4 regions of the Nocardiopsis sp. NPDC101807 genome follow, and region 4 is predicted to be linked to each of the others. Evidence: riboswitches for the same ligand, from Rfam matches in the RefSeq annotation. Region 4 holds a riboswitch; each other region holds the start of a gene.
What was found. Region 4 has a riboswitch for cobalamin ahead of ACIRPH_RS19890 (ribonucleoside-diphosphate reductase subunit alpha). Riboswitches for the same ligand answer to the same signal wherever they lie in the genome.
Positions count from the first base shown of each region.

Region 1 (2,190 bases), on a different contig from region 4:
ACGTGCAGGAGCGAGCAGGACGTGCTCACCGTCAGCTCGTCCGTGAGGGCGAGCAGGGTGCCCAGCGTGGCCACGGCCGCCGGGACATCGGTCCGCCAGACGTTGCGGCCCTCCACCACCCCTGCGACCAGGCGGGTGCCGCCGAGGCCCGAGACCTTGACGAGGTCGTCGACGCCCTCGCCGTCGGTGACCAGGTCCAGGCCGACGGCCTCCACCGGGGAGTCCTTCAGGATCCGCAGGGCGGGAGCCCCGATGGAGCCGAAGTAGGTCGAGACCAGGAGCGAGGGACGCTCGGCGAGGGAGCCCAGGCGCTGGTAGACGCGCTCCAGGAGCCCGACGGCGGCGCGCCCCTCGTCGGTGGCGAGGATCGGCTCGTCCAGCTGCACCTCGGCGGCCCCGGCGGCCGAGAGGCCGGCGAGGAGCTGGGCGTAGGCGTCCAGGAGCTGGTCGAGCAGCTCGACGGGGCGCCAGCCCTCGGGGGCGTCGTCCGCGGCCTTGGCCAGCAGGAGGAAGGTGAGCGGACCCACCAGGACCGGGCGGGTCGGGAAACCCGCCTCGGCCGCCTCACGGAACTCGGCGACGGGCTTGTCGCCGACCAGGCGCGGGCGGGTGCTCGGCGACAGCTCGGGGACCAGGTAGTGGTAGTTGGTGTCGAACCACTTGGTCATCTCCAGCGGCGGGGCCCCCTGCTCGCCGCGGGCGAGGGCGAAGTAGCGGCGCAGCTCCTCGTCGCGGTCGCCGGCGGCGGCCGGCGAGGTGAACCGGGAGGGCACCAGGTCGAACAGGACCGCGGTGTCCAGGACGTGGTCGTAGTACGAGAACGTGTTGGACGGGATGTCGTCGACGCCCGCCTCGCGCAGCTGGGCGTAGACGCCCAGGCGCAGGTCGGCGGCGATGCCGTCCAGCTCCTCCGCGGTGGTCTCGCCCTTCCAGTACGACTCGCAGGCGCGCTTGAGTTCTCGGTTCGGGCCGATCCTGGGGTAGCCGTGCACGGTGGAGCGCACGGACGGCCGGGAGGCCTCGGGGGTGACGGGCATGAGCTTCTCTCCCTCGTCGAAAGCCGGGTACCGGCCGCGGGGGTGAGCGAGGACGCGGGCATGCGCGGGGACCACGCCGTGGGCGTGTCGCCTGCCGCCGCTCCTCGGCCCTCCCTCGGGGCACGGGACCACCGGCGGCACGGGTGCGCCGCCGGGTGGAGGCAGGTCTTCGGACTCGGGGGCGCGGACGGCGCGGACGCCGTCCTCCTACTGGCCGCCGCTTCCCGGTTTCCGACCTTTCCGACCGGATTACCAGTGCTTATGGCGACGTTCGTTCCCTCATACCGCTGCGGGGCAGTCCCGGAGTCCCACCGGGTTCCCTCTTGCGACACACCCCTCCCCTTCCGGGCGCGGCCCGGGCTCTGGGGTGGAGCATGTACCTTCCACGCCTGCAAGTATAGGGAGCACCCCTCCGCCCCTGTACCCGGCGTGCTGCCCTGTGCCACCGGCCGGAAACGGCGCGAACCCCTGTTGCGCGGTCGGCGTCACAACCGACATGAAACGTCGCGCGGCCGAGCCCTCCCCCGCGCTCCCCGCGATCGTTCGTCTGAAGATGTACGTGGAGAACCCCTGGTGAACAAGCAGTCCCATCCGACCATGGCCCCCGATCACCCCCTGTCCACGATCGCGGTCGCGCTGGCGGTCGTCGCGGGGCTGGTCTGGCTGACCGCCGCCCCGCCCGGCGTGCTCGCCTCCGCGCCCGTGGGCGACACGGGCCCCGACTCGGCGGACGGCGGGCCCGAGGCGGACCCGCCCGCCGCCGGCGAGCCCGACGGGCTGACGGTGGTCGACCCCGACGACGTGGTGGACCTGGGCGAGGCCGAGCTCGCCCGCGAGGGCGGGGTGGCCGTGGAGGTCTCCTACCCGGTCGTCCCCAACGCCGCCCCCCTGAGCGACTTCCTGGACCGCGCGCTGGCCGCAGAGGTGGACGCCTTCGAGGCGGCCAACCCCGGTGCGGTCTCCTTCGAGTCCGCGTGGAACCTGACGGCGGCCAACGACGACATCGTCGGGGTCCGCGTGACCCGCGAGGAGACCGACTCCGAGGGGACCCGTGAGGGATACACCACCTACTGGTACGACGCCCTCGCCGGCTCGACCCACCCCTCCACCGCCCTGATCGCCGGCCAGCACGAACTGGAGGAGCTGAACGGCC
Region 1 covers NZ_JBIWMK010000001.1:821,267-823,456, forward strand. The annotation lists gene metE (5-methyltetrahydropteroyltriglutamate--homocysteine S-methyltransferase) at 1-1,037, opposite strand, end outside; cobalamin riboswitch at 1,201-1,362, opposite strand; gene ACIRPH_RS03600 (polysaccharide deacetylase family protein) at 1,635-2,190, shown strand, end outside.
Region 1: it holds a riboswitch for cobalamin, as region 4 does, so the genes downstream of both, metE (5-methyltetrahydropteroyltriglutamate--homocysteine S-methyltransferase) here and ACIRPH_RS19890 (ribonucleoside-diphosphate reductase subunit alpha) in region 4, are expected to answer to the same signal.

Region 2 (2,190 bases), on a different contig from region 4:
GTGCGGCCCCGATCCGGCGGCCCCGGGCGCCGAGGGCGCGGCTGCGCCGGCCGTCGGCGCCGATCCCCGTGCCCCGCGCGGTGAAGGTCCGGGGGCGGTAGGGCGCGCCCGCCCCGACCGTGGAGCCGGCCGCGGGCCGGGGCCCGGCCCCGTCCCGCTCGGCGTCCCCGGGCTCCCCGGGGGCTTCCGCCTCCCCGCCGTCCTCCGGTCCCCGGGGCGGGTCGGGGGACCGGTCCGGTCCGCCGTCGCCGGCCTCCGGGGCCGGGGAGGCATCCCCCTCCGGGCCCTCGGCAGGGCCGTCCCCGTCGTCCTCCGCGGGGGGAGCGGGGTCGCCGCCGGGGCCGCCCGGCGGCTCGGGGCCGTCCGGAGGCGGCTCCTCGTCCCCCAGGACGCGGTCGAGGAGCTCCTCGTCGAGCCCCGGCGCGTCGAAGGGGTTGCGCCGGCGCCGGTGCGGCAGGGCCAGCAGGGCCGCGCGGCGGATGTCGGCCAGGGTGACCGAGGTCCGGCCCTCCCAGGCGGCGTGCGCCAGGGCCGTGCGCGCGGTCACGATGTCGGCGCGCAGGCCGTCGACCTCGAACGCCGCGCACACCTGCGCGACCTTCAGCAGGGCGGCGTCGGACAGCCGGGCGCGCCGTGCCCTCTCCCGGGCCGCCGCGATGCGCTCGGCGAGGGCCTTCTCGGCCCGGTCGTAGCGGCCGGAGAAGCCGGCGGCGTCGGCGTCGTAGGCCATGCGCCTGCGGACCACCTCCATGCGCGCGGCGGGGTCGGAGGGCGCGGCGACCTCGACGGTCAGCCCGAACCGGTCCAGGAGCTGCGGGCGCAGCTCGCCCTCCTCGGGGTTCATCGTCCCGATGAGCAGGAACCGCGCGGCGTGCTCCACGGAGAACCCGTCGCGCTCCACGGTCACCCGGCCGGTCGCGGCGGCGTCCAGGAGGAGGTCGACGAGGTGGTCGTGGAGCAGGTTGACCTCGTCCACGTAGAGGAGGCCGCGGTGGCCGCGCGCCAGCAGCCCGGGCTCGTAGGCGACCCGGCCGTGCGTGAGCGCCTGTTCCAGGTGCAGCGAGCCCAGGACGCGGTCCTCGGTGGCGCCCACCGGCAGTTCGACCAGGCGCACTGGGCGGCGCTCCACGGCCGTGCCGGGCGGGAAGGGGCCGTCCGGCGACTCCTGCGCGGTGTCCGCGGGGTCCACGGAGAAGCGGTCGCCCCGGTAGACCTCGACCGGGGGCAGGAGGGGGGCCAGGGCCCGCACCGCGGTGGACTTGGCGGTGCCCTTCTGGCCGCGGACCAGGACTCCGCCGATCTCGGGGGACACGCTGGCCAGGACGAGGGCCAGGCCGAGGTCGTCGAGCGGTTCGGCGTCGCAGCCGACGATCGCCGAGAAGGGATAGTGGGACGTCCGCAATGGCATGTGAGGCTCCCGCTCGTTGCGCCATCGGTCATGGGCGGGTGCGGGGCCGGTCTTCGGACTCACCGAGTCCTCCTGTACGGAGGCTCGGCTCACCGCAGCGGGCCTGTGCCGGAATCTCACCGGGCTTCCCAGATTCTCCCCGGACGCCGTCCCCACCGTTTCCGATGGCTGGGCAGCCGGGGCACCTCGCACCTTCGGCCGCCACGATAGCGTCCTGCCCATGAAGGTCGAGACGTCCCCTCCCCGAATCACCGTCGTCGGCATCGGCGCCGACGGCTGGCCAGGCGTGCCCGAGAGGCTGCGCGGGCTGGTCCTGGCGGCCGACACGGTGCTGGGCGGGCACAGGCACCTCGCCATGCTGCCGCAGGCGCCGGACCAGCGCCGCCTGGCCTGGCCCTCCCCGCTGCGCGCGGGCCTGCCGGACCTGCTCGCCTCCCTCGAGGGCCGCGTCGTCGCGCTGGCCTCCGGGGACCCCCTCGTGTCGGGTGTCGGCGGCACGCTGATCGACCTGCTCGGAGCGGACGCGGTGCGCGTGGAACCGGCCGTCTCCTCCGTCGCCCTGGCCCGCGCCCGGATGGGGTGGCCGGCGGAGGGGAGCACGGTGCTGTCCCTGGTGGGGCGCGACCCGCACCTGCTGATGCGCGACCTGGCCCCGGGACGCCGCGTCCTGGTGCTCTCCTCGGACGCCGCCACCCCCGGGACGGTCGCCGCCCTGCTCGTCGGCGCGGGCTACGGCGGCAGCCGGATGACCGTCCTCGGCGACCTGGGGGCGGACACGGAGT
Region 2 covers NZ_JBIWMK010000009.1:186,429-188,618, reverse strand. The annotation lists gene ACIRPH_RS25980 (VWA domain-containing protein) at 1-1,408, opposite strand, end outside; cobalamin riboswitch at 1,435-1,574, opposite strand; gene cbiE (precorrin-6y C5,15-methyltransferase (decarboxylating) subunit CbiE) at 1,629-2,190, shown strand, end outside.
Region 2: it holds a riboswitch for cobalamin, as region 4 does, so the genes downstream of both, ACIRPH_RS25980 (VWA domain-containing protein) here and ACIRPH_RS19890 (ribonucleoside-diphosphate reductase subunit alpha) in region 4, are expected to answer to the same signal.

Region 3 (2,190 bases), on a different contig from region 4:
GGGCCCTCACCGGTTCCTCCCACGCCCGGCTCCTGCCGGTCACCGCGCTGGCGGGGGCGGTCTTCCTGGTGTGGGTGGACACGGTCGCCCGGACCGCGCTGGACCCGCAGGAGATCCCGGTGGGGGTGGTCACCTCCCTCATCGGGGTGCCCGCCTTCGTCGCCGTGCTGTACCGAGTGAGGAGGAAGACGTGAACCACCCCGTCCAGGCCCCCGGGGAGGGGCTGCGCGCCGACCGGGTCAGCCTCGGGATCGGCGGCCGGCTCGTGCTCGACGGCGTCACCCTCGCCACCCGCCCCGGCGAGACCGTCGGACTGCTGGGCCCCAACGGTTCGGGCAAGTCCACCCTGCTGCGGCTGCTCGCCGGGGTGCTCGGTCCCTCCGCCGGGGTGGTCACCCTGGACGGCCGGCCGCTGGACCGGGTCGGCCGCCGGGCCGTGGCACGGCGCGTGGCCGCCGTCCAGCAGCAGGCGCACACCCAGACCGAGCTGACGGTCCGCGAGGTGGTGGCCCTGGGTCGCATCCCGCACCGCCGGTCCTGGACGCCCATGACCGCGGCCGACCTGGAGGCCGTGGCGCGGGCGCTGGAGCGCACCGGACTGGCGGACCGGGCCGACCAGTCCTGGCACACCCTGTCCGGCGGCGAGCGCCAGCGCGCCCAGATCGCCCGGGCCCTGGCCCAGGAACCCGGCGAGCTCCTGCTCGACGAACCCACCAACCACCTCGACATCCAGTACCAGCTCGACCTGCTGGAGCTGGTCACGGGCCTGCCGGTGACCACCGTGGTCGCCCTGCACGACCTCAACCTGGCGGCGATGTACTGCGACCGCCTGGTCGTGCTCCGGGAGGGCCGGGCGGTCGCCGGGGGCACACCCTCCGAGGTCCTGACCTCCGACCTCATCGGAGAGGTGTACGGGGTCCCGGCCGAGGTCACCCCGGGGACCGACGGCCCGGTGGTCCGCTTCCTGCGCCGGGGCCGCGTCACCCCGGGGCGGGCCGGCCGCTCCTGACGTCCCCGCCGGGACCGGAGGAGGGGCTCCCGGCTACAGTGTGAATCCTTTGCTCGTGGTACAGGAACCCGGTGCGAGTCCGGGGCGGTTCCGCCACTGTGACACCCCGATGAGGGGTGCAGCCAGACACTGGCCCGGGCAGTCCGACCGCCGACGGGGCGAGAACCCCGAGGGAGGAGCCCGGCCATGACGGTCCGGATCGCTCTGCTGTCCACGTCCGACACCGATCTGCTGTCCGCGCGGGCCAGCGGCGCCGCCTACCTGTGGGCCAACCCGTCCCGCGCCTCCGACGCCGAGCTCACCGGCGCCGTCGGGCGCGCCGACCTCGTGGTGGTGCGCCTGCTGGGCTCCTCGCACGACCTGTGGCCCGGCCTGGCCGCAGTCCGCGAGCGGGGCACGCCCCTGGTGGTCCTCAGCGGCGAGCAGCAGCCCAGCGCCGAGCTCATGGAGCACTCCACCGTGCCCGTCGGGGTGGCGACCGAGGCCCACCGCTACCTCGCCGAGGGCGGTCCGGCCAACCTCGGCCGCCTGCACGCCTTCCTGTCGGACACCGTGCTGCTGACCGGCGAGGGGTTCGAGCCCCCGGCGGCGCTTCCGCCGTGGGGCTTCGCCGAGCGCGAGCTGCCGCACGACCCGGGGCTGCCCAAGGTGGGCATCCTCTACTACCGGGCCCACGAGGCGGGCGGCAACACCGCGTTCGCGCACGCCCTGGCCGACGCCGTCGACGCGACCGGCCGGGCCGTGGGCGTCCCCGTCTTCGCCGGGTCGTTGCGCTCGGCCCCCGACGACCTCTACGAGGCGCTCGGCGGCTTCGACGCCCTGGTGGTCACGGTCCTCGCGGCGGGCGGCACCGTGCCCGCGTCCGCCGGCGCGGGCGGCGACGACGAGGCCTGGGACGTGGAGCGCATGGCCGCCCTGGACGTCCCCGTCCTCCAGGGACTGTGCCTGACCAGCTCACGCGAGGACTGGGAGGCATCCGACGACGGGGTCACCCCGCTCGACTCGGCCACCCAGATCGCCATCCCCGAGTTCGACGGCCGCATCATCACGGTGCCGTTCTCCTTCAAGGAGATCGACGGCGACGGGCTGCCCCGCTACGTCGCCGACCCCGAGCGCTGCACACGGCTGGCCGGGATCGCCGCCGCCCACGCCCGGCTCCGGCACGTGCCGCCCGCCGAGAA
Region 3 covers NZ_JBIWMK010000009.1:198,445-200,634, reverse strand. The annotation lists gene ACIRPH_RS26020 (FecCD family ABC transporter permease) at 1-194, shown strand, start outside; gene ACIRPH_RS26015 (ABC transporter ATP-binding protein) at 191-1,009, shown strand; cobalamin riboswitch at 1,023-1,162, shown strand; gene cobN (cobaltochelatase subunit CobN) at 1,196-2,190, shown strand, end outside.
Region 3: it holds a riboswitch for cobalamin, as region 4 does, so the genes downstream of both, cobN (cobaltochelatase subunit CobN) here and ACIRPH_RS19890 (ribonucleoside-diphosphate reductase subunit alpha) in region 4, are expected to answer to the same signal.

Region 4 (2,190 bases):
TGACCCGCGTGACGACGGCGGAACTCGACCGTTGGGAATTCCACGCTGTCCGGTCCGGTGAGCACGGACGGGTCGCAGCCCAACTCCTGGACCTGGCCAACCGGGTCGACTCGGGGAGCGAGGTCTCGCGCGCGGAGCTGTTCGTGCGCGCGGGGGAGCAGTGGGAGATCGCCCAGGAGTTCGAGCGCGCCTGCTCGGCCTACCAGCGGGCGATCGACGACGGCGGGGCCACGGTGATCGACGCCCGTGCGCTCAGCGCCGGGGCACTCCTGCAACTGGACGAGGTCGACCAGGCCTACGCCCACCTCAAACGCCTGGAGGGCGAGGACCCGCCCGGTCTCCAGACCTTCATCCACGTCGCGGAGGCACTGTACGCGCACGACGACCTGGAGGGCGCCGAGCGGTGGGCGACGGCCGGCGCGCACCGGTTCCTCGACCGGGCCTCCTCGCCCTACGTCCGCGACCTCCTGGTGGAGCTCCTGCGCATCCGGTTCCGCATCCGCACCGACCTGGGGCTGTCCGAGGACCGGCTGGACCGCAGACTCGACGAGGAGTGACCACGGCCGCAGGACGCCGGCGCCCCGCGCGGCCTTCCGGGCCGGGACGCTCCCGCCGGACCCCGGCGGAGTGAGCTTTCCGACGTGCGGGCGTGCCGCCGACACGCCCGGGACGGCGGGGGCGCCGATCTCCGCCCGACCGCTCCGGGCCCGGCCCGGAACGGAACGGGTACGGCCGTGTGGTCAGCGGCGCCGGTTCGCCGGGCGCCGTCCGAACCGCCCCGGAAGCGGTGTTCCGGGCGTTCGTCCGCCCCTTCGGAGGCGGTCCCGGTCCCGGGGAGCCCCGGCGACGATCTAGGCTGTGTCCGGTCGCCTCCCAGCTGCCCCGACGAGGAGCGACATCCCCCTGAACCGGGTGTCCGAGGCCCCCTCATACCACGGCCCACGCGTGTGTTCGACGATCGTCGAAGAATCCGAGAAATCGATGACACGCCATCATCTTGCGGTGTTCCAACGCAGGGCCCCCTAGATGTAGTATCTGTCCCGCTGGTGGTTCACCCCTCGGGGTGAGGCAAGAGGGAACCCGGTGCGAAGCCGGGGCTGCCCCGCAGCGGTAAGTGGGAACGAAGCCGTCACAGGCACTGGGGACCCCCGAAGGCCCCGGGAAGCGACGGTGCGTAGGCCGCCCACGAGCCCGAAGACCTGCCACCGGTGCGCACGTGAGCGTGCGCCGACGACGGGGCTTCGAGGGTGAGCCGCCGCGACCCACCGGTCGGACGACCGCACGCACCCGGTGCGTCGGTCCCCCGGTGCGTGCCGCGCACCTTGCCCATCGTGTCCCCTCCCCGCCGGGACTCTTCTACCGAGGTTGGAGCCGCTGTATGACCCTTGACGTCGAGGCCGTGCCCGTATCCGTTCGGCCCGAGCCGACCAACGAGGGCGCGCCCCCCGCCGCCGTCGACCGGATCGAGCACGTCGTGACCGAGGCCTGTGCGAGGCTCACCGGTGTTTCGGCGGAGAAGGTCCTCACCGAGGCCCGCCGCGGCTTCTACCCCGGCATCCCCGACTCCGAGGTCGAGCTCGCCCTGGTCATGGCCGCCCGCAGCTTCGTGGAGGTCGACCCGGACTACTCGTTCGTGGCCGCCCGCCTGCTGCTGGACAAGCTGCGCCGTGAGGCCCTCACCTTCATCAGCGGCGCCCCCGACGCCGCCGGGCAGTCCGAGATGGGCGAGCGCTACGCCGCCTACCTGGCCGCCTACGTCGGCCGCGGCATCGACCTGGGGCAGCTCGACCCGGCACTCGCCGGTTTCGACCTGGAGCGCCTGGGCGCCGCCCTGCGGCCCGAGCGCGACGAGCAGTTCACCTTCCTCGGCATCCAGACCCTCTACGACCGCTACTTCCTGCACAGCGACGAGGTCCGCTACGAGCTGCCGCAGGCGTTCTTCATGCGCGTCGCCATGGGGCTGGCCCTCAAGGAGGACGACCGCGAGGCCCGCGCCATCGAGTTCTACGAGCTGCTGTCCTCGTTCGACTTCATGGCCTCCACGCCCACCCTGTTCAACGCCGGCACGGTGCGCGCGCAGCTGTCCTCCTGCTTCCTCACCACCGTCGGCGACGACCTCCAGGCCATCTTCCACGGCATCAGCAACAACGCGATGCTGTCCAAGTACTCGGGCGGGCTCGGCAACGACTG
Region 4 covers NZ_JBIWMK010000006.1:228,842-231,031, forward strand. The annotation lists gene ACIRPH_RS19885 (hypothetical protein) at 1-557, shown strand, start outside; cobalamin riboswitch at 1,031-1,222, shown strand; gene ACIRPH_RS19890 (ribonucleoside-diphosphate reductase subunit alpha) at 1,379-2,190, shown strand, end outside.